Regions from separate parts of the Virgibacillus sp. GM2-2 genome, predicted to be linked through region 2. Evidence: predicted binding sites of a transcription regulator. Region 2 holds the regulator's gene; the other holds the start of a gene.
The links. Region 2 encodes Rex, which represses fermentation and respiration genes when NADH is low (regulators of the CRP and FNR family bind a similar motif). Its sites were predicted from a motif close to TTGTGAAATATTTCACAA; they were not measured.
Positions count from the first base shown of each region.

Region 1 (12,531 bases), on a different contig from region 2:
CCTTAGTTGCCCTTATACTGCTAACCATAAAAACTTATACTCCTATCAGTGCAAAAAAATGTTGTAAGAGAGCGAAATAATTTAGCTTCTCCTACAACATTTTTTATTTATATTTTTTATGTAATTCTTGTGCTACAATTTCAGGCACCAAATCGGTGACGTTTGCCTTATACTTCGCTACTTCTTTTACAATGCTTGAACTTAAGAATGAATATTGATTATTTGTCATCATAAAAAATGTCTCAATCGTTTCTTCTAGTTTTCGATTCATCGAGGTAATTTGCATTTCATATTCAAAATCACTGACAGCTCGCAAACCTCGTAAGATTGCATTAGCCTTTACTTCCTTAGCATAATCAATTAAAAGTCCATCACAAGCATCTACGGTGACATTCGGAAGATGCTTTGTTGATTCCTGTAACAAATATACTCTTTCTTCAACAGAGAATAATGGATTTTTTGATTGATTATTAAATACCGCCACAATCACCTCATCAAAAATACTTGCACCTCGTTGAATAATGTCTAGATGACCGAAAGTTACCGGATCAAAACTACCTGGACAAACCGCTAAACTGCTCATACTAACTCTCCTTTCAAATTGTGTTTATATAGACTTACTCCAATTGTTCCTCCATATGTAGCTTGTTTCACCATCGAGAAAGCAGGATGATTGTCTGGTAAAACGTCACCTTTATCATGCTCACAATAAATGTGTCCGTTTTCATTTAAAAGATTATGCATTGCAATTTCATTTAATAATTCTTCATAGCTAGCTTTTTTATATGGTGGATCGAGCAGGATTAGATCAAATTTCAAATCCCTTTTAGCTGCAGCTTGAAGCGCCCGATTAGCATCGGTACGAAAAACTTCCGTTACATTTTCCAACTGCAACTCTCGAATATTCTCATGAATAGTAGAAATAGCTTTCGCGTTTTTATCTACAAAAATTGCCTGGTTCATTCCACGGCTCAAAGCTTCAATTCCCAATGATCCACTTCCAGCAAACAAGTCTAGACATACACCCCCATCAAAAAAAGGACCAAGTACTTGAAAGATCGCTTCTTTTACTTTATCCGTTGTAGGTCTAGTTTGTTTTCCCGGGACAGCTTTAAGTTGTCTACCTTTATATGTACCCGCAATTACCCGCATTATAATCACCTCAAAAAGACATTGTTCGACATTAATCCTACCACAAAAAAGTTTTTTAGAAAAATTATGGTTGATTTGTATATATTTTTTCATCGTGTACATACTAGAAAAATGAAACAGCAAACGCTTTGCTTGGTTGTTTCACGGTGAGAAGAAGACTTACTTCCCCATAAGTTCTTCTTCTGATTTCTCCTCTCCCTTTACTTTTTGTTTTTAATAAACAAAAAGACCTGCAGATCTGTTGTCTGCAGGTTTTTTCTTTGCACTGATTGTATAGCTGACTTGTACATGCATAAACGGACATAGAATCCGTTATATTAAATTCCCATTTTATAATCGTACTCTTTTGCCTTATCTGGTTTAGCATTTTCATAATCTGTACGAATAAATGGTTTATAGGAACGATCAATTTTTGATACAAATGGCAATTTTAATAGCTTATGTTCTATATCATCCATCTCATCTTTATTTACATAAATTACAGCGTATTTAAGCTTTTTTGATGAATACAATAGATGACCATATCTTCTTATCTGTTTAAGGTTCTTCATATGTTGAAACCAAACAATTAAACCCTGTCGTTCTGTTCTCATACCATTTCCTCGCTCACATCATGATTTGAAAATTAGTGTATCAGATAATAGTTGCTACATCAATAGTTAGGAAGCCTTGCAGCCGCAACCACTGCTACCCGAACCGCATCCACATCCGCCATCCGAGAGTGCTGCACCATCCTTTGGAGCCTTAATCATATCCCCTACGCTCATCGCAACATTTTTACTAATTTCATCTAGTAATTTTTGAAGATTACGTTCAGCTATTTTAAATGCTGCCACTTTATCATTCATATCCATTTCACGTTTGGTGGAGCGAACTTTCTTCATGATGGTACTATAATCTGGATGATACCTACCAAATCGTTGGACATCCTCATATTGGTCTTTTATATCTGTAAAAGCTTTAATAAGCTTTTGGGATTCGTCGTCTTCTTGTAAAGCTTTTTGAGAATTGTTGTATGCTTCCATTACATCTGACTGTAAAATCATTTTACCAAGAGCCTCTGATCGATCAAGTATATCAACAATCTCCATTGTTCCTAGCATATCTTCACCCCCACTACCATCTTATCACTTTCCTACTGTAATGAAAATGCTAAAACGACTTAATCATCCATTGCTGCTAATTGGATTAACATCTTAATCATAGAAATGTGATTGCTAGCTTTTTCAATTTGCTGGGGTAATGATTTACCATAAAACTTTTTCGCTTCCTTTTCAATTTCGTTTATTCTGTTTGGTTCTCTTGAAAGGTATCTATACCATTCAGGGTTATGTCTAATAAAGTTTCGTAACGCAGGTTGTGATTTTAAATAATGATAGCTGTTTCGATCCATAACATCACATCTCAATCTCTGTACTTATTTTCATTAAAGCGTTGCTGATAATAATTCCCCTGATTATTGTCTTGAAATTGATTGAGCATCCCTTGAATAACGGTAATGGTTTGATTCCAGTCTTTAACCTTTTCTTGTATTTGATCGATATCTTTGTTTTCCGTCCATTTTTGAAGCTTCTCGATAATACCGGAAGTATTGCTTTCTTTTTTGTTCGTGGATTTATATTTATCCCAATAAGGGTCTGATTCACCGAGTAAAACCCATTTTTCATAATATGGTTGCCAGGACTTATCACTCTTTCTGACTTCTTGGATAAGTTTAGGATGATCGTTCAAAAATTTACGGAATTCTACTATAGATGAATCTAATTCTTTATCACTCATCTCAGGTCACCTCAGGTTTGAATTACTGTTGTTAATAGTTTATGCCCACCAAAAGTATTTGTGCTAATTAACATAAATCTAGAAGTTACTGCATGTATGTTAAAAGTAATCTGCGAACTAGACATGTTGACCAGGCATTTCTCAGGTAGCGGACACAGAAGCCCTTATTTTTACTTTTCGGGTATGTTTCATGGGTTAACCGGACTCAGGATCACTAGCCTTGCAAATGTATCCACATATCTAACAAAAAGGGGGTATCTTACCGATATCCCTTTTATAATATGTTATGTAAAAATTTACCATTCTCTTTTTTCTGATAAAAACCCAAAAAGCGGATTGGGTGCAGTAAATCAGCCCAGTTATCCATTTTTTGGTAGTTTATTTATTATATTTTACTGTTTTCGAACGTCTTTCTCCAACTTGTTTTACAAAAGCCACGCCACCATCATCCAATTTTACTGGACTTCTAGGTTTATTGCTTTTTTGTCTACCCTTTGAGGGTCGTTTTGGGTTTCGATGTAATACGTTCCAAAACGCATGCCATGACTGTTCTCCGTAAATTCGGAGGAGCTCTAGCACACGCCACGTGGTTTTCTTGGTCTTTTCTATGGTTCGAACATACAAAGCGAGACAATATGCAGTCATGGCAAAGAAAATTTGGTTCCAAATACCTTGCGGTTTGGTACTTTGAAGTTTGGTAACACGTACGTGTTGCTTCAACCATTTGAAGAAGAGTTCGACCATCCAGCGACATTTATATAATGCTGCAATTTCTTCTGCTTTTAGGTCCCAACGATTTGTAGCGATTCGGTAAAAACGACCTTCTTCATCTGTAAATTCAACTAAACGGATGGCATTCCTCATCTGAATGCTTTTACTCCCTAGTATCACTTTTGCGTCCATCGTTACTTTTTCGCTATCTGCCTCAAAGGTTTCTAGTGTCGTTGCTTTATTTTTGTCATTAATACGCATCGCGAAGCAAAAATTCTGATCTATCCATTCGTCCATTTTCGTATAATCTACATACCCTCTATCAAATAAATAGGTGGCATTTGGATCGGTCACCAACGACGTGACGACCTCCCGGTCATCCACATTTCCAGTAGATGGAATAACACGATCGGGAAAAGATTCATCAAGGGACGCAACAACTAATCGAGTGTGAAACTTAACCTGACTTCGGTTATACGTGACATAAGCCCATTTTCCGAGTATGCCACCAAGGTGAAGGGAAGACGAATCAATGACATGCAGCTTCCCAAATGTAGGGTGCCCTTTTTTATGGGCAGTAAGTTCGTAAAGTTTCTTTACGGCCATGAAAAATAATTGCTGCGTATACGTGGTAGGTAAAGTGTTCATCCGTCGAGAAAGCTGAGAACCGCTTATGTCAGAAAGCCCAAAAAGATCTTCGGAATCTCTTCTTGCCCGTATTTGTTCCTCCATTTCCGTGTAGGAAGCCCAATTCCCTAGCTGAGCAGCGATGAAAATTCTCATTAGATTAGGGGTGGTCAGCTTTTTCACTCCCAAATCTAGAAAAGCCGTTGATAATGTATTAATAGGTAATAAAGATAAACATTTACTTAATACGGATTGATTTGATATACTAATGTTATCCATAAGAATCTCCTTTTTGTAGAAGTCACGGATAACGTGGGCTTAGCTTCTACAATAGGAGATTTTTTTTGGTTTGTCTAGATTATATTTTCATGAATATACGGCCTGTGGATACATTTGCAAGGCTAGTGACTCAGGATACCTTATTTAGGCAAAAACAGGTTGAAATCAGGCTTTTTTACTAAATAAGGTATCCTGTGTCCGATAACAACCGCATTTACCCTTATTTTTCACAAATAAGGGATCGTGTGTCCGCTAGCTGCCATCCTGCATGCATCCTTTCCAGTACGCTCGAAAATGTTACTTCACTAGCCTTGTCCGCAGTAGAAATCAACGTTGCTGTTACACTAATCATAAATTTTCATTAGTTCGCAGTTTACTTCAACTGCGAATCAATTAATATATCTAAAGATATTGTTAACTCTCACCAAAAATTTAAAATCCTGAAGGATAATTTAACCCTTCAGGTTTTTTATGGCTTCTGTAAAAAGTTTTGTGTGTAATAGAAGTGATAAACTCCAACACCTAAATGTGTATATTTTTCATCTAACAACGCTTCTCGGTGTCCTTTACTATTTAACCAGCCTTGCATCGCAGCTGGAGCGTCTGGATATTGCGCTGCAATATTTTCACCTGCAGCAAGATAAAATACTTCTTTGGCCGCTAAGCGTTCTTTTAAACCGTCTCCATTTAATCCATAGTGGGAAAAATAGTTGTTGACAGCCATATCTTTACTGTGGAGAAAGGCTACTTCACTAACTGCTTCTCCCCACTTTAACTGGGATTTTTGATGCTGGGTTCGCATTACATTGGTAATGGAAAAAATTTGTTGTTCCATACCACTTTCAATCTTTTCCCACTCCTTATCAGTGGGAGTAGGTGCTTCAGGTAGCTCTCCACGGTATTCAATGGCATAAGGACGCTGCTTTAACAATACATCTCCAGTCATCACCCTAATCGACGATAAGGTTGAAGTAAATGTATCAAAATAACATTGCAAAAAAACGTTATCCGTTAACTTTACTAACGGACGCATGCTCATCTCTTTATCATCTAATTTAAACGTAAAAGATGAAATTCCTTGGTGTAATGTTACTTCACTGTTAAAAGAGAATTGTTTGGCCACCTCGTTATATGATTGTCCAATCTGTATGGGCGATAAAGATAAGTTACTTCCCGTTGCATACAGAGTTGTTATGGTATTATCTTTTACACCGAATTGAACATGTTGCTTTGTTTCGTCTGTATATACCCACCATTCATAACCATAAGCACTTAAATCTCTCCGAACGGGCTCCCCCAACTCTTTCGTTAATTGATCAGTGTTTTTACCTATCCAGTGATATAATTCACCTTCTAATTCAATCGAAAATGGGTTTCTTTCTGGTACCGACTTCGACTTCAATAAGCTTGTTTTGTTATTTAGTTTTTCACCAATGTCCATTACAGCTTCTTTAGGAGTGACATCATAAATATTTAATATAAAGTATCCACTAAAAACTAATAGTAAAAGCATATATATCGTTCGGAATAGTCGCATGTCTACTTCTCCTTCTCGTATTTTATCTAGAGTATGTATACATTAACTATATGTCCAATATAGTAAAACATGCACAGCATGAAATTACATAAGATATAAACTACTATTATGATTATAGGATAAGGTACACGAAATATAAAATTGGTAATGGGGAAATCCTATTTAGCTCATCATAATTAGATACTAAGAGATATATATTTCACCTCTAGATATTCCTCAATACCCTCTTGCCCACCTTCACGACCAAACCCACTTTGTTTGGTACCACCAAACGGAGCTTGTGCTGCTGATGGAATACCATCATTCCATCCAATAATGCCATATTCAAGTCCTTCTGAGATACGGGTCCCCCTTGATATGTTTTGTGTAAAGAAATAAGCAGCTAGACCAAACGATGTATCGTTTGCTGCTTTTATTGCTTCATCATCATGGTCATATTTTGCAATAGGAAGAACCGGTCCAAAGTCTCTTCGTTCATAATAACCATGTCATGATTTGCATCAGCTAATAAAGTCGGCTTATAAAAGTAAGTATCTTTATGAGGATCTGCTTTGCCTTCACCACCAGTAGTTACCTTTGCTCCCTTTTCCTGTGCATCCTTGACATGACGTCCTACTTTCTCCAAACCTTCTTTATTGATTAGGGGACCAACATCAACACCTTCTTCCAATCCATTACCAATGTTAAGTTTTTCAACCTCAGCGGTCATTCGTCTAACAAGTTCGTCGTAAATACTTGATTGAGCATAAACGCGGTTAGCTGCGATACAGGTTTGTCCGCTATTTCTAAACTTAGCGGCTATTAACATCTCAACGGTTTGTTCAAGATCAGCATCATCACATACAATTACTGGTGCATGCCCACCAAGTTCAAGGGAAAGTTTCATAACTTGCTCAGCCCCCTGCTTCATTAACAATTTTCCGACGGGTGTTGAACCAGTGAACGTTAATTTTCGAACGCGCATATCGGTCATAACTGTTTCTGAGAATTTTTCTGGATTACCATTCACGACATTGAAAACACCCTTTGGAATACCTGCTTCCTCAGCTAATTCTGCTAGTCTCATACACGTTAAAGGTGTTTCTTCAGATGGTTTCACGATAAATGTACAGCCCGCTGCTAGCGCAGGGCCAAGTTTTCTTGTAACCATAGCTGCTGGAAAATTCCATGGGGTAATTGCTGCAACAACACCAACAGGTTGTTTAATCACCTTAATACGATGATTTTCTCTCTTACCAGGAATCGTACGTCCATAGACTCGCTTACCTTCTTCGGCATACCACTCTATAAACGATGCGGCATATTGCACCTCACCTTTAGATTCTTTTAATGGCTTACCATTTTCTTTTGTAATGATTTCGGCAATCTCAATTTCATGCGCCATGATGAGATCAAAATATTTTCTTAGCACATCACTACGGTCAGCTGCTGACTTCTTGGACCATTCAAGAAGCGCTTGAGACGCCGCTTCAATTGCTTGTTTTGCATGTTCTTCATCAGCGTCAGGGATCGATCCGATGTTCTCTCCAGTTGCAGGGTTGAACACTTTAATCTTATTATAACTATCGCCAACCCATTCCCCATTAATATAGTTTAAATAGTCGAATTGTTGTACCATTAAAACCCCTCCTTTGGATTATCCTTTTTTATTTTTCCATATATAAGTTTTTTCTATGCAGTTTATGGCTTTTTTTCTTAGCGGAACATACGGCAGCATTATACTGAACCGTGATTTTTGGAACTTAAATGAAAAGTTTTATAGAAAATTAAACATAAACATCTAAATTTTAACACACAAAAAGATCGGTTTATTCGTAATTTAAACTACACATTTCATGAGGATTCTTATAATTTTCGTTCTCTCCAACACACAAGTTGAAAGATCGTAAACATGATATGGGTTCCTTCAATTATTCGCATCATTTGTTCAACAAATGTCTAAAAAGCTGTCACAGATTAGTTAATTACTTTTGAACAATATGTGAAGTATTTCACATTATATTGAATTACATTATATGCTCCCTTATGATTACCTATAGATTTGTACCTTGGGTGTAAATAAACACAAACTATTCAATTCTATAAATATATGGATAAAAGAAAGGGGACTACATATGAAAACAAAATGGGGTTTAGTAAGTTTATTTATTACTGGTTTAGTACTGCTAACTGGTTGTGAACCATTAACTATCTTAAATCCAAAAGGCCCACAAGCTGCAACAATATCAGATGTCATTATGATATCTATTTGGACAATGTTGATAATTGTAGTAGCAGTTTTCGTACTCTTGATCGTTATGCTTACAAAATACCGTGCTTCTAAACAAAGTAAGGATTATAAACCTCCTCATATTGAAGGAAGCAAAATTGTAGAAAGTATATGTGTCGGGATTCCAATTCTAATTGTCATTTTCCTATCAGTAGTAACTGTACAAAGCACATATGAAGTAGAAGGTAAACCAAAAGGTTTCGAAGACAAAGAACCATTGGTTATTTATGCTGCATCATCTAACTGGAAGTGGCACTTTAGTTATCCTGAGGAAAACATTGAAACGGTTAACTATGTGTTTATTCCAACAAACCGTCCAATACAATTTAAAATCTACGCCTATGGACCAATGTCTAGTTTCTGGATTCCACAGCTTGCAGGACAGAAATACGGGATGGAATCTATGGTTAATACATTGAATTTGGCAGCTACAACCCCTGGAGAATATATGGGTAGGAATGCAATGTTCACTGGTGAAGGATTTGCCAAACAAACATTTAATGTAAAGGCACTTCCCAAAGACGAGTATAAAACATGGGTTGAAGAGATAAAAGCTACTGCCGAATCTCTCACAGAAGAAAAGTTTGATAAGTTGTTAGAGCCTGGGCACCTTGGACAGTTAACATTTAATGGCACACATTTAGGGTTTTCCCCACCTCCAAGTGGACATCATGGAGCAGGCAAATCAAATATACAGACGGAGCAAAAAATGGAGTAAATGAATTCAGAGAAAAATAGTAATTAATTGTTTATAAGTTTTATACCGAAGTTTCCTATTAATCAATGTATCTAGCGAAAGGAGCCAAAAAATGGATTTCTTTGAAAGATTTGCCGTACCAAATCCTACATTTACGATATATGCCTCAATGGTTGCTATTGCCTTAACTATTGCAGGAATAATCTTTTGTTTAACTTATCTAAAAAAGTGGGGATATTTATGGCGTGAATGGCTAACAACTGTTGACCACAAACGAATAGGTATTATGTATCTATTTTCTGCTTTATTAATGCTATTTCGTGGTGGTGTAGACGCGATAATGATGCGTGCCCAAACCGCAATACCTGAGAACACATTTTTAAATGCTCAGGAATACAATGAAATTTTTACTACTCATGGAGTAGTGATGATTATCTTTATGGCTATGGCATTCATAATGGCCTTAATGAATTTCGTTGTTCCCCTTCAAATAGGCGCACGCGATGTTGCATTTCCGCGTTTAAATGCAGTCAGTTTTTGGTTATATTTTATGGGAGCAATGTTGTTTAACATCTCGTTTGTGTTAGGAGGTTCTCCCGATTCAGGGTGGTCTTCTTATTTTCCGCTTGCTGGAAATGAATTCAGTCCATCAGCAGGAACGAATTATTACATGTTAGCGATACAAATATCGGGTCTTGGTACTTTAATTACTGGAATTAACTTTATTGTTACGATTCTTAAAATGAGAGCACCTGGTATGAAATTAATGAAAATGCCCATGTTTACATGGTCAGCCCTAATTACGAATCTAATCATTGTTTTTGCATTCCCTGTATTAACAGTTGCACTTGCAATGGGAACAATGGATCGCCTTTTTGGAACACACTTTTTTGCAACAACTAATGGTGGTATGGATATGCTTTGGGTAAACTTTTTCTGGGTTTGGGGACACCCAGAGGTATATATCTTAATTTTGCCAGCGTTCGGTATTTATAGTGAGATTATTCCAACATTTGCTCGTCGTAACCTATATGGCTATAAATCAATGGTAGTTTCCATAGTATCGATCTCTGCACTCTCATTTTTAGTTTGGGTTCACCATTTTTATACAATGGGACAAGGAGCATTAGTGAATAGTATTTACTCAATTGCAACAATGGCTATCGCAATTCCAACTGGGGTGAAAATTTTCAATTGGTTACTCACGCTTTGGAAAGGTAAAATTACATTTACCACCCCAATGCTCTATTCGGTCGGTTTCATTCCAATATTCACCATTGGAGGAGTTACAGGAGTAATGCTTGCTATGGCAAGTGCAGACTACCAATATACGAATACGATGTTCTTGGTAGCACACTTTCACTTAGTTATTATACCTGGAGTTGTTTTCGCTATGATTGCCGGTCTCTTTTACTGGTGGCCGAAAATGTTTGGTTTCATGTTAAATGAAAGACTTGGAAAATCTTCCTTCTGGTTCATCGCAATTGGTGTATGTCTTGCCTTCTTTCCAATGTTCATCTCAGGTTTAGATGGTCAAGTTCGCCGAATGTACACATATTCTGAATCGACTGGTTTCGGTATTTGGAATATGCTTTCATTTATTGGAGCATTAATGCTAGCGGTTGGATTTATTTTAATTGTTTATAACATTTACTATAGCACTCGCTATGCATCAAGAGACAATAGTTCAGATCCATGGGATGCACGCTCTCTTGAATGGGCTACACATAGTCCAGTACCAGAATATAACTTTGCTATTACGCCACAAGTTAATTCATCAGAAGCTTTCTGGGATTCGAAGAAAAAAAGCTATCAGCTATTTAGAGGTAAATATAAAGAAATACACATGCCAAATAATAGTGGTATGCCATTTGTAATGTGTTGTTTCTTCTTCGTATTAGGATTTGCTTTTGTCTTTAGTTTATGGGCCGTTGCTATAATCGCTACAATAGGCATCTTCGCTTGCATGGCTTATCGTTCATTTGAAATAGATCATGGGTATCATATATCCGTCGAAGAAATTAAAAAAACGGAAGAAAAATCAGGAGGTGTAAGAAAATGAAAATAGATCATTCTCAACCTCTAGAATATAGTACAAAACAAAATGAGTTTAATATACTAGGCTTTTGGATTTTTTTAGGAGCTGAAATCGCGCTCTTTGCTACACTTTTTGCAACATATTTTATACTACTTAAGGGAATTGGGAATGGCCCAGCAGGTAGTGAAGTTTTTATAGTTGACACGCTTATCGCCCAAACATTATTACTTTTAACCAGTAGTTTTACGATTGGGTTGGGGGTAAACGCAATGAGGCTTGGTAGGAAGAAAGCGATGATTAATTTCTTTCTCATTACGCTTATACTTGGGCTTGGATTTTTAGGGGTTGAAATATATGAATTTACCCAATATGTGCATGAAGGGCTATCTCTTCAAACTAGTGGCTTTTCAGCTGCACTCTTTACGCTATTAGGTACACATGGTGCGCACGTTGGATTTGGGTTATTCTGGGGCACTTCTATAATCATTCAAATAAAAAAGCGTGGGTTAACACCCGAAACCTGTAATAAGTCATTTATCTTTTCTCTTTACTGGCATTTCTTAGATGTAATTTGGATATTCATCTTCAGTTTCGTCTACTTGAAAGGAATGATGTAATATGAAAGAATTATTCCCTTTTAAACAAGTAATGGGGTATGTTTTCTCATTGCTTCTTACAGCAGTTGCTCTATCCATATATTTCATTGACTTGTCATTTGAGATGGGCATAACTATACTTTTAGTTACAGCATTCTCACAAGCTGGAGTGCAACTAACTGTATTTATGCACACAAGTGAATCAATGGACAAACATCCCATCTATACGAACGTATATTTTGGTTTGTTTATTGCTCTAGTAACCATCTTCGGATCTTTATTAACATTAGTTTGGGGCTATTAAATATCCAGGAGAGCGTCGTTTGACGTTCTCTTTTTTTGATTATAACCGCTTCATTACGTCAATGCTCATACATATTACCGGACTTAATATTCGACTTTTCTCATGTTCTAAATTTAAATGGTATAACCGTAACCATATGAAAAGAATGAACTTATAGAAAGGGCTTTCCGTTGCAATATATTATATAGACATGTCATTTATCTGTAAGCGTCAAATACTTCCCACATTTTAATACTTGGCCATCCATGCGATAATCTTCCTAGAAGTTAATTGGGAGGTTAGTAGATGACCAAAGAAGACAAAAGAATAGAATGGAAAAATCGTTATGATGCATGGAAAGCCAGTGGTGAAAATGTAGCTGCCTGGTGTCGTGTACATGAAATAAAGGCTCATCAAATGTACTACTGGATCAAGCGATTTGAAGGAGATGAGACTTCCTCATCTAGTACACAATGGTTGACAGTGAATGTAGAAGATCGATTGACAAACTCCTTTTCTAGACAGGATCCTATTTTTATTCACGTTGGATTTATTTCTGTCGA
Region 1 covers NZ_JBUZWC010000014.1:1,041-13,571, reverse strand. Annotated here, with positions in the region: gene coaD (pantetheine-phosphate adenylyltransferase) at 104-583, opposite strand; gene rsmD (16S rRNA (guanine(966)-N(2))-methyltransferase RsmD) at 580-1,152, opposite strand; gene ACY9Z2_RS14655 (YlbG family protein) at 1,470-1,745, opposite strand; gene ACY9Z2_RS14650 (YlbF/YmcA family competence regulator) at 1,812-2,255, opposite strand; gene ACY9Z2_RS14645 (YlbE-like family protein) at 2,315-2,545, opposite strand; gene ylbD (spore coat protein YlbD) at 2,557-2,931, opposite strand; gene ACY9Z2_RS14635 (IS4 family transposase) at 3,310-4,548, opposite strand; gene ACY9Z2_RS14630 (hypothetical protein) at 4,769-4,900, opposite strand; gene ACY9Z2_RS14625 (CAP domain-containing protein) at 5,018-6,085, opposite strand; partial or broken gene ACY9Z2_RS14620 (NAD-dependent succinate-semialdehyde dehydrogenase) at 6,262-7,703, opposite strand; gene qoxA (cytochrome aa3 quinol oxidase subunit II) at 8,200-9,072, shown strand; gene qoxB (cytochrome aa3 quinol oxidase subunit I) at 9,164-11,113, shown strand; gene qoxC (cytochrome aa3 quinol oxidase subunit III) at 11,110-11,706, shown strand; gene qoxD (cytochrome aa3 quinol oxidase subunit IV) at 11,708-11,989, shown strand; gene tnpA (IS66 family insertion sequence element accessory protein TnpA) at 12,275-12,531, shown strand, end outside.
Region 1: a site for Rex is predicted at 8,065-8,082, ahead of qoxA (cytochrome aa3 quinol oxidase subunit II). Genes of this name have one in related genera too.

Region 2 (12,531 bases):
CCGAAAATAAAAAATTGCCTAAAACCGTTCGAATGTCTTTTTCTTTATCGTTAGGATAATGATCCCAGAGTTCATGCAAGACAGTTTTGTTTGGGGATAAGTTGGTTTGCTCTTGATCATAATAACCAACTTCAACGTTTGTTCCAATTTGAATGGAACCAGTAGTTGGCTTAAATTGACCAGTAATCATTTTTAACAACGTCGTTTTGCCTATTCCGTTTGGTCCAACAAGCGCTATGCTGTCACCTCGGTTTACGTTCAATTTCATACCTTTAAATAGATAGTCACTGCCATCTTCATACTTAAATGCTAAGTCATTAATTTTTAAGACATCATTACCCGAACGTTTTGACGTAGTAAAGGAAAATTTAGCAGATGATTCATCACCCTTAGGCTTGTCTAGTTTGTCCATTTTCTCTAACTTTTTTCTTCTGCTCTGTGCCCGTTTGGTAGTTGAGGCACGTACAATATTCTTCTGTACAAATTCCTCTAGTTGTTTAATTTCCGTTTGTTGTTTTTCGTATTCTTTAAGCTCCTGTTCGTAATCGAGAGCACGTTGATCTAAATAGTTGCTATAGGTTCCGAGATATTTCTTCATCTTATTACGGGAAATTTCATAGACAATTGATACTGTCTTATCTAGGAAGTACCGATCATGGGATACAATTGTGACTGCTCCAGGATAATTAGATAAGTAATTTTCAAGCCATCCAAGTGTGTCAATATCTAGATGGTTAGTCGGTTCATCCAAAATAAGCAAAACGGGTTTCTGTAATAGTAGCTTTCCTAACGCTAAACGAGTTTTTTGCCCACCACTTAATGTGCTAATTTCCGTTTGATAATCCGACTCAAAAAAATGAAGCCCGTTTAATACAGATTTGATGGATGCTTCATACTGGTATCCACCTTCTGTTATAAATGCCTGTTGTTTTGTATCGTAATCTTTTAAAAGCTGTTCATATTTCTCATCAGAAAGGCTAGATGAATTCTCCATACTCTTTTCAAGCTTGCGTAACTCTTGTTCTTTTTGAAGGAGAGAGTCAAATACTTCTAGCATTTCATCCCAAATTGTTTTTGTTGATTCAAGTCCTGTATGTTGAGATAGATATCCAATCGTAAGGTCCTTAGGTTTATGGATCATTCCTTCGTCATAAGAAAATTCTCCAGCCATTATTTTAAGTAAAGTAGATTTCCCAGCACCATTACGACCAACAATCGCAATTCGATCCTGATCTTTTATTTCGAGTTTAATATTTGATAGAATTTTCTCAGCGCCAAATGACTTACTAATATCATTGACTTGCATAATAATCATTGCGTTCACCTCAGTAACAACAGTGTATCGTACAACCCAATTTCCAGGCAATATTTTTGTGAATATATTCACGACTTATTAGCCTTTTTCTGCTAAAATGTACTATAACGTTATATTTGGAGATGAGCATATGACAGATTTTACTCACTTTAACCAACAGGGTAGAGCGAAAATGGTGGATATTAGTGAGAAAAAAGAAACGGAACGGACAGCAATCGCGCGATCCAGCATTTTTGTTACGGAAGATATATATAGGGGAATTAATGATCAAACGATGAAAAAGGGTGATGTTTTGGCGGTTGCCCAAGTTGCTGGAATTATGGCAGCAAAAAAAACGTCAGATTGGATTCCGATGTGCCATCCTTTACAATTGAAAAGTATTGATATTTCATTTGACTGGGAAGTAGCAGATGAAATGTTTGAATTAACCATAGAGGTGTTTGTTAAGACGAAAGGTAGTACAGGTGTAGAGATGGAGGCACTTACTGGAGCGTCGGCTACAGCATTAACCATTTATGATATGTGTAAAGCGCTTGATAAAGGAATGGTTATAGGTAAGACATACTTAGTTGAAAAAAAAGGCGGTAAGTCAGGAGACTACTTGCGAAATGACAAGGAGGAGTAAGTTTGGCACAACATAAAATTCCGCAGGCTACTGCCAAGCGACTGCCATTATATTATCGATTTATAAATAATTTACATCATCAAGGGAAGGCAAGAGTTTCTTCAAAAGAGTTAAGTGAAGCCGTTAAGGTTGATTCAGCAACCATTCGAAGGGATTTTTCTTACTTTGGTGCGTTGGGCAAAAAAGGCTATGGCTATAATGTCGAGTACCTGTTAAAGTTTTTTCGAGAAACCTTGGATCAGGACGAAGTTACAGAGGTTGCACTAATTGGCGTAGGAAACCTTGGCACAGCGTTCCTACACTATAATTTCATGAAAAACAATAATACAAAAATCGTTATGGCTTTTGATGCAGAACCAAGTAAGGTAGGGGAGGATATCGGTGGCATACCGGTGTACCACATAGATCAATTAGAAGAGAGAATGGACAATGTTCATGTAGCAATATTAACGGTTCCATCAAGTGAAGCGGATACCATCACAGAACGGCTTGTACAGACCGGAGTTTCAGGTATATTGAATTTCACACCTGCCAGAATTACCGTGCCTGATCATATACGCGTACATCATATTGATCTAGCAGTAGAGTTACAGGCACTAGTGTATTTCTTAAAGCATTATCCATTAAATGAGTTAAATTAAACCCAGAGGAGCTATTCCTCTGGGTTTTGTTTATCGATTTTATCTTCTATTCACGTTTTTGATTGATCAATTTATTACGATTGTCAGCCTGAGGAGGTTCTTCCATCCAACCATTTTCAATCATAATATCACTACCATCGTTGGCATATTGTCCGGTCTCAGCTGCCAAACGTATATACGTCAATGGAAGATCTTTACGCATACTTTCAGCAGAACCTACACCATAGTTAGCAATTCCTGCCGCACTTAATAACACATTATGGTACATCATTACCTTATCCGAGAAAACAGGTTCAGTGGAATCAGTAATATCAGCATCCCACGTCATGGGAGCTTGTATATCATTATCGATTAATTTATCACTAAAAATCCGAATGTGTTTCTTCGTTATGTCCTTTCCTCGAAGCATATATTGCCTTACTGATTTTGCATTTGCAGTTTGTCCAAATGCAGTACACATCATAAAACCGAGCGTACTCGTTTCCAAGTTAGTGGATAAATGCGAGATTTCAATTGCATTGAGCGGACGTTTTTCATTAAATAGTGAAAATCCATCCATGTATGACTTTTTCTTGATAAAATTAACCCTCTTTGGATTTGAAATATGAGGAGCTCGAATTAATAAACCTTTGGCTAGCATTGTTTCTGTAGTTTGATTGTACAGATTGACAGCGTTAGTTAGACAAGTTTGGAGTGTAGCTCTTACGTCTTCACGGGTTGATGTTGCCAGATATCTACCGTATTGTGGTGTTCCTAACTTTCCCATTTTGTTTAGATAATCCAAAAAGAATGTATCCTTGAAAAGGCGCTTCCCCTCTAGATTGACGTCTTGATCTGTAAAGCCGATAGGTATTGGGAAGTTTTCGTTACGAAAAATATCTTCCATAATATTTATTGCCTGGACTGTTTGATCATAAGCAGATTGAAGATGGGCTTGTATATCCGGATCATCATTAACATGAAGACCATATGTAACAAAACACTTCGTCATACTATTTGACATATAGCACGACCAAAGGTTTCCCATCTCAGAAGCAGTTAATGGTTTGTGGCTATTTTCACTCATTCCTAGTTACCTCCAAAATAATTTTCTAAATGTATTATCTGGAAAAACACCACAATTATTCGTTCGTATTCCATTATGGCACTTAGAGTAACTACTACAGGGTTTTTGTCCAATCAGGGCACTCTTCATATACATATGTTATTAACACAATGGATGGACAAAAGTATTACTTTCCATTGCATAAAACATGAAAGGAGTAATAAACTAGCATGTCATGTAATCCTTATTATGATCAATGTAGAAAATATATGGGACGCCCAGTCGGTATTCGAACCAGAGACGGAAGAGTTCATCGTGGAATTGTTACGAACGTCAACAACACACATGTTTTTTTAAGACCAATGGGTAATCAAAACCTTGGAGGCTTTGGTTACGGCTGGGGCTGGGGTGGCTTCGGTGGTTACGGCTATGGTGGCGGTTATGCCGTGTCACTAGCAGCAATTGCAGCACTTTCGTTATTGTTTTTCTGGTAATAGTAAAGCGTATGTACACGATTTTAAGTTCGTAAAAACTAAAAGGCATGTTCTTGTAAAATAGAGTCCAACTAAATGACGGATAGAGCCTTTTTAATGTAGGCTCTATTTTTTTTGCACTAATAGGAATGTATTAGTTTTATGTATATCACTATAAGGGCAACTAAGGCTTTCGCCATTAAAGATTGGCGATAAGTATTTCTTCTTAATTACTCTGAATCGATTATATAATTAAATAAGCGGACACCAGATACCTTATTTGCATAAAATTAGGGTAAATGTGTTGTTCGCGGACACAGGAGACCTTATTCAGTACAAAAAGTCTGATTTCAACCTGGTTTTACCTAAATAAGGAATTCTGAGTCCTTTTAAGCCATAAAAGAGGCATGAAAAGTAAAAATAAGGGCTTCTGTGTCCTCTACCGAGCAGGGCCTGGCACCATGTTTAGTTCGCAATTTAAATAGTGAAAATCAGGTTTTTCTATCATTCAGACCAGAACGCCGTATTACGTAGAATATTAGTTGTTGGGTGGTAGAGTATTTCATTTATGCTTTTATCATCCTCGTGAAAGAAAGATGAGACAATATGATACCCAATGTTGTAGCCCATCCACTTTGGCTGTTTCTTGCCACCTAACATCAATTCGTTGTATAAGCTATCGTTTCTTTTGACAGTTAAATTGGAAATATAGTCATTTTTCCAGTGCTCTAACGCAACTTCAATGGGATATAGCGTTGCCCATTTAGCCATATAAGCTTCACCTAATTTTGAAAGCACTGCTATTTCGGCAAGCCCCTCCATCACTATTCCGTCTAGCAGGGTTATATTATTTTCTTTTTTATCTAAATAATTCAACCGACATACGTGATTATATTCGTGTGTGATCAGTGCCTGTAATTCCTTTTCTGTTGTGTCACCACTTACAAATAAAAAAATCTTATCATAATGAGCCAAACCAGACTTGCCACCTAAATCAACTAGTAGCTGGTCGTGGGTTGTATTTAATGGAAAAATAAATACGGGTATGTCAGGTCCATTCCAATCAAGGCTTAATTTTTTTAATTCGTTTTCCGCGACCTCCCAAAAATTACTTGTACAAATCTTTTCGATTGTTTTGTTGTCGGTAGGTTGTGGAACAAAAAATCCATTTTGAAGTAAATGCTGATACAGTAAATCTTCTGAAACGTTCTGAAAATATGGAGAAAGATAATGGCAAAAAATGTTCCGTTGCAAGCCTTTATCATATTCCGTCAGTCCAGTGCGTCCAATTAAGTATTGATTTAACCAATCTTTCGTATCGATTAACGCCATCGTATGAATCAATCCTTTTCAATCCTTCGATTAAAGTATCTTATGATAGGAAGAAAAGGGCTGTTCACAAAATGTCTCGTTAGCAATTTTGTTAAAGAAATTGCGCTACTGCATTACGTTAATAAACATAAAAGGATAGATTAAACAATTGGTCCAAGTTGATTGTAAATAATGATAAATAGAATGAATCCAAATAAACATAAGATGATAAATGGTTGATTTGAATTTTTATTCATGAAGTCCTGCTTTATTACTTGTAGGAGAAGAATACTGATAGAAATAAATAATAAAAACATAATACGTATAATGGAATCCTGATATTCTGGTGCAATCATAATTCCGAGCATTGCTCCCATCATTCCGCCCATGAGACCAGAAAGTGTACCATCAAGGACGGCAAATAAACCAATCGGGAGTCCAATTAAAAATCCAATTGTAATACCTATTAGACTACTAACAATCGTAGCGTAGTATAAATTGCCTGTAAAAAGTATCCCTAGTATAACGCCTATTGTTAATCCTCCAATCATACCGAGAGACATGGAGATTAGCATCCCGGTCATAGCTGGGATATCATTCCGATAATAAACTGTCATGGAAATAAGAATTAAAGATAACAATGCCATTACTAGAAAGGTAACGAATAAGGTTATAGTCATAAGATTTCCTCCAACTTGTCCAGATAGTTCATTATATGATTTCGATTCATCTACATTCATAAAAAAACAAGGAGCAGTCACTTGGAATGACTACTCCTTGTTTATTTTATTTCGAAGATGGTTTCGTAAAAGTCGTAATGCAACATAAAAATCTAGTGCTGCAAATACTGCTAGTAGCACGGTAATGGTACCCCATCCACCTTCTTGTGTACTATTAATTGCCATAAATATAAACAAAAACCCCATAATTAAGTATACGATGGCCATACTTTTTGACGATGTCCTCATAAACCGATTAGCCCCCAATTAAAATCATTTGCATCTGTTCAAGCTGTTTTTGCATTTTTTCGATGTCTTCTGGTGATAATGAATATTGCACGATTACGGAAATAGAGTTTAACACCATATGGACGATGATCGGAACCAATATTCGTTTCGTTTTTACATATAAGAAAGCAAACACAAACCCCATTGCACTATAAATAAGGATATGCTCAGGTTCCCCGTGAATAATACCAAACACCAATGCGGAAATAACTGCTGCTAAAAAGAAGTTCATTTTTTTGTATAGAGAACCAAAAATAATCTTCCGGAAAATAATCTCTTCCACAATCGGTGCTACTAAAGCAGGGATAATCATAAAAATAGGCGTTGTCCGAGTAATTTCCATAATCATTTCGGTATTTGCCGATCCTTGCTCAATTCCCAACAATTGCGTTTCAATAATAACTGCAATGTACTGTGCAAAATAAGCCATAAATACACCGGCAATGGACCATAATACAATAGATCCTGATGACGCAGCATCACGTGTAGCGGGCATTTGCATGTATGGTTTCATAATGAATAAGATAACGAACAACCCAGCAACAAAGCTAAAGATTGTCCAATAAATGATGGCTTGATACTCACTTATTGGTAAAGTAGCGTACAAAATTGGTGCAAACAACAAACCGGAAAACTGCATAATTATGTAAGTTAAAATGACATACCAATAACGCTTGGTCAAAATGAAACGACTCCTTTAATAGTTAAATATATGTTTACTAGTCTATGCAAAATTATATTGTGCTATTAATGATGTTTTTGATTACTTGTATTTATTTTATCATAATTATATACGTGCTTATAATAGAATGGTTTAGGTGTGTAAGTTAAAAAAAATTTACTAAAAATATAACTTTCATTACTTGCAATTTTATCAGGTATTATTTATGATAATAATTGGAATTAGCACTCACAGTTATAGAGTGCTAATAATAAAACTAAAAGCAAATGAATTAAGGAGGTTGTCTACATGATTAAACCACTAGGAGATCGTGTTGTCATCGAGCTTGTTGAACAAGAAGAAAAGACTGCAAGCGGTATTGTCCTTCCAGACTCTGCAAAGGAAAAGCCACAAGAAGGTAAGGTAGTTGCAGTAGGTTCTGGTCGCGTAACAGATAATGGTGAGAAGATTGCGCTTGAAGTTTCAGAAGGAGATCGCATTATTTTCTCAAAATTTGCTGGAACTGAAGTGAAATATGATGGTACAGAATACTTAATTCTTCGTGAAAATGACATTTTAGCTATTGTAGGCTAATAGCAACATACTTATAGATAATTTTAAGGAGGGCATTTCAAAATGGCTAAAGAAATTAAATTTAGTGAAGAAGCTCGTCGCGCAATGCTTCGCGGAGTAGATACATTAGCAAATGCAGTTAAAGTAACGCTTGGGCCAAAAGGTCGCAACGTAGTTTTAGATAAAAAATACGGTTCACCACTTATTACAAATGATGGTGTGACTATTGCTAAAGAAATCGAATTAGAAGATCACTTTGAAAATATGGGTGCTCAGCTTGTATCTGAAGTTGCTTCAAAAACAAATGATGTAGCTGGTGACGGTACTACAACCGCAACGGTACTTGCACAAGCAATGATTCGTGAAGGATTGAAAAACGTTGCATCTGGTGCAAATCCAGTTGGCGTACGTCGTGGAATTGAGCAAGCAGTAGAAGTTGCTGTTAACGAATTAAAAGCAATCTCTAAGCCAATCGAAGGTAAAGAATCAATTGCACAGGTTGCTGCTATTTCTTCTGGAGATAAAGAAGTAGGTAACCTTATTGCTGAAGCGATGGAACGTGTAGGTAACGACGGTGTTATCACTATTGAAGAATCAAAAGGCTTCAATACAGAACTAGAAGTTGTTGAAGGTATGCAATTTGACCGCGGATACGCTTCTCCATACATGGTTACTGACCAAGATAAAATGGAAGCTGTATTAGAAGATCCATATATTTTAATTACAGATAAGAAAATCGGAAACATCCAAGAAGTATTACCAGTACTTGAACAAGTTGTTCAACAAGGTAAACCACTTCTTTTAGTAGCGGAAGATGTAGAAGGTGAAGCACTTGCAACACTAGTTGTAAACAAACTTCGTGGTACATTCAACGCAGTAGCTGTAAAAGCTCCAGGATTCGGTGATCGTCGTAAAGCAATGCTAGAAGACATCGCTACACTATCTGGTGGTGAAGTAATTACAGAAGACCTTGGTCTTGATCTTAAAGGAACTACAATCGAGCAATTAGGTCGCGCTTCTAAAGTTGTTGTTACAAAAGAACATACAACAATCGTCGAAGGATCTGGTAACCCAGAAGCAATTTCTTCACGTGTAGCACAAATCCGTGCACAAGCAGAAGAAACTACTTCTGAATTCGATAAAGAAAAATTACAAGAACGCCTTGCTAAATTAGCAGGTGGTGTAGCAGTAATTAAAGTTGGTGCTGCAACAGAAACAGAATTGAAAGAACGCAAGCTTCGCATTGAAGACGCGTTAAACTCAACTCGCGCTGCAGTTGAAGAAGGTATCGTATCTGGTGGTGGAACTGCACTAGTTAACGTATACAAAAAAGTTGAAGGACTATCACTTGACGGTGACGAAGCAACTGGATCTAGCATCGTACTTCGTGCACTAGAAGAACCAGTTCGCCAAATCGCACACAATGCTGGTCTTGAAGGATCAATCATTGTAGAACGCCTAAAAGGCGAAGCAGTAGGCGTTGGTTTCGACGCTGCAACAGGCGAATGGGTAAACATGGTTGACGCAGGAATCGTTGACCCAACAAAAGTTACACGTTCTGCACTACAAAACGCAGCATCTGTAGCGGCTATGTTCCTAACTACAGAAGCGGTTGTAGCTGACCTTCCAGAAGAAGAAGGTAGCGCTCAAATGCCAGATATGGGTGGCATGGGCGGAATGGGCGGCATGATGTAATAGGTGCCTCCATCCCTTGATATATAAGGGTTTTATGTAAGATGAGAGTGTAAAGTTAACATTTTGCTAACATTGAGGTTTTTAACGGAGGCTTCTCATAAGTTCACTGAACTTCTGGGAAGCTTCTTTTTTCATTTCTTGCGTGACATGAAGGTAAATATTTTTAGTGATTTGATCATCGGTATGACCAAGTCGATCCATAATTTGTTCAAAGCGAAACACGTGCTTCGGCAAGATGCGATGTATGAGTGTGTCTTATACTATCTGAAGTCAAACCTTCATTTTAGACTGGCTTTTCTAAGCAGCCTTTTCATTCGGTCTCGCACGTTTTAATCACGATGGGATAGCCGTATTGCCGTTGCGCATGGTGAAAGTAAAATCTTGGTTGTAAGTAAGCATCTCCTATGTGAAGTGCGTAGGGTTTCTTACGGTAACTAGGCATGATTAGGCGGTTTATCGCTCGTGGCGGTTGACCAAGATATAATTTTGATAATTTATTTTCGTCAAATGCGTGTGGGTTGCGTGTTTGGCGAATTTTTTGTTTTAGTTGTTGTTTTTTGAAGGGACCCGAATGTTAACGGGTTAAGATAGTGGGATTAATTTTGCGGTTTTGGTTTTTAGGTCGGGTGTGTAGGAATGAAGTAAATCATATTTTGTAATTTCATGAAATTAAATATTTATTACTTGCTTTTAAAATGATTCTTGATATGATTAAATCAATAAATAAAATTTAATTTTAGAAAGGCACGATTTTTATGGTGAAGCTAAGTGATGTGGTTGAATTTATAAGCGGGTCACCCCAATTTAGAATTACGGAAGCATTTGATGTGAATGCCCCACTTTATACATATTATGGTCAACTTGATATAGGTGATGACTTGGTTGATATGGTTTCATCAAATGTGGATAACAAGCAAGTGAGAACGCATGATAAAGTCAATACGCTGTATAAGGGAGATGTCGTATTTAGTCTAGTATCCGGGAGTTCAACGATTGTAAGAAAAGTGCACGAGGGTTATCTATACACACAGAACTACCTTAAACTGATACCTAAAGAAAATACTGATTCAAGATATTTGGTCTATCTACTTAATGAGGATAAGTCAATTAAAAAGCAATTTTTAATGGGACTGCAAGGTTCGCAAGTTTTGAAATACACACTCAAACAAGTAAAAGAGTTAGAATTACCTGAATTACCTTCAACTCAAAAACAACAAATTATTGGTGAAATATACTTTAATCAGTTGCGACTTCAAGCTTTACGAAATCGGGTAGCAAATTCTGAGACCACAATACTTTTAGCTAAATTGGAGGAGGCAAGCGGTAAATGAACGAGAATCAATTTGAAACAGAACTAATTCAATACATCACAAGCGGAACCATTACGAAACCAGAACACCTTGAAGGTATTATAGCAAAAGAGAAACCATTGGATTATGTTGTGAAAACGAAACTTTGGGAATATGAACCAAACATCAAAACAACTGATCAGCTTTGGGATAACTTTAAATTGATTCTAGAACAACACAATCAAAACACGCTTGACCATCCGCTAAGTACAGTTGAGTTCAATCAAGTGAAAAAGATTATTTCAGATATTCAAACACCATATAAGGCAGGGCAGTTCTTATACGGTTTAAACGGAGTATCGCAAATTGAAATTGATTTAGATGATGGTCGTCATGTATTTTTGACGGTTTTCGATCAAAAACATATTGGCGCTGGTGATACGGTATACCAAGTAGTGAATCAAATTGAACGTCCGGCTGTTATCACTGGGAAACAAAATCGACGTTTTGATACGACACTTCTTATTAACGGTTTACCCATTATCCAAATAGAAGAAAAACGTGATACGCTTGATGTTAATGAAGCTTTAAATCAAATGCAGCAATATGCCGATGAAAATCAGTATCGTGATATATTCTCTACTTTGCAAATTTTGATTGCGATAACACCGAATAATGTGAAATATATGGCGAATACCACACCTGATAAGTTTAATAAAGACTTTGCCTTTAATTGGCAACGTAAAAGCGATAATTCAATTGTGCGTAACTGGAAAGAGTTCGCTGATTCTATGCTATCCATACCTATGGCGCATCAAATGGCGACAAACTACATGATCTTGGACGGTACAAAAAATAAGCAAATGCTGAAAGTGATGCGTCCTTATCAAGTTTATGCTACGCAAAACGTTATCGAGAATTTGAAGCGGGCTGATTTTGAACTTGGAACCAATAAAGTCGGGTATATCTGGCACACGACTGGTTCAGGAAAGACAATTACAAGTTTCAAGACTGCATGGCTTGCTAGTCGTATGCCCAAAATTGATAAAGTAGTTTTTGTGGTTGATAGAATTGCCCTTACAAAGCAAACAAATGAACACTATAAAGCCTATGATCCAGACGCAAGTGATGACATGCTCGGAAGTGTTCAAAACACCGACAACACTAATGACTTGAGTAGGAAACTCAAAAGTAAAGATAATAGCATTATCGTTACATCTGTGCAAAAGCTAGATACCTTAGTTAAACGTAAGACTTTTAAAGCTCCTGATAAGAATATCGTCTTTATTGTTGATGAGGCACACCGTTCAACTGGTGGAGAAAGTTTCGCAACCATTCAAAAAGCTTTCAAGACTTCTGCCTGGGTGGGTTATACTGGTACGCCTATGTTTGACGAAACAACAACTGGTTTGCGCACGGAAGATATTTTTGGTCCATTGTTACACGCCTATACGATTCGAGAGGCGATAGCGGATAGAAACGTTCTAGGGTTCAAAGTCGATTTTGAAACGACGATTGACGAAGAACAAATGAAAAGCGACTACTTGCCGAAATTTTATCGTGAACGCTATCCGAAGTGGACCGAAGAGCGAATTCAAGAGAAGATTAACAACCTCTCACAAGAAGATATGGATGACGCTGTCGAACCAAGTTTCTATGATGAAAATCCAGACCATATCAAATTGGTGGTAGAGGACATCTTCAAGAATTGGCGCAATCGTTCAAATGAAGGTAAGTATAACGCTTTGTTTACCACTCACGTCGGTGGTGGGAAAGCTAGTACTCCAATGGCAATGATGTACTTTAATGAATTTCAACGTGTTAATGCAGAAAACAAATTAAAAGACGGACAAACATTAAAAGTTGCCGTAACCTTCAGTCAAAATTCATCTAATA
Region 2 covers NZ_JBUZWC010000013.1:87,581-100,111, reverse strand. Annotated here, with positions in the region: gene ACY9Z2_RS14540 (ABC-F family ATP-binding cassette domain-containing protein) at 1-1,315, opposite strand, end outside; gene moaC (cyclic pyranopterin monophosphate synthase MoaC) at 1,446-1,940, shown strand; gene ACY9Z2_RS14530 (redox-sensing transcriptional repressor Rex) at 1,943-2,581, shown strand; gene ACY9Z2_RS14525 (DUF3231 family protein) at 2,628-3,647, opposite strand; gene ACY9Z2_RS14520 (hypothetical protein) at 3,857-4,120, shown strand; gene ACY9Z2_RS14515 (DUF2268 domain-containing putative Zn-dependent protease) at 4,604-5,443, opposite strand; gene ACY9Z2_RS14510 (hypothetical protein) at 5,572-6,150, opposite strand; gene ACY9Z2_RS14505 (YdiK family protein) at 6,181-6,378, opposite strand; gene ACY9Z2_RS14500 (CPBP family intramembrane glutamic endopeptidase) at 6,386-7,099, opposite strand; gene groES (co-chaperone GroES) at 7,388-7,672, shown strand; gene groL (chaperonin GroEL) at 7,715-9,346, shown strand; gene ACY9Z2_RS14485 (restriction endonuclease subunit S) at 10,102-10,677, shown strand; gene ACY9Z2_RS14480 (type I restriction endonuclease subunit R) at 10,674-12,531, shown strand, end outside.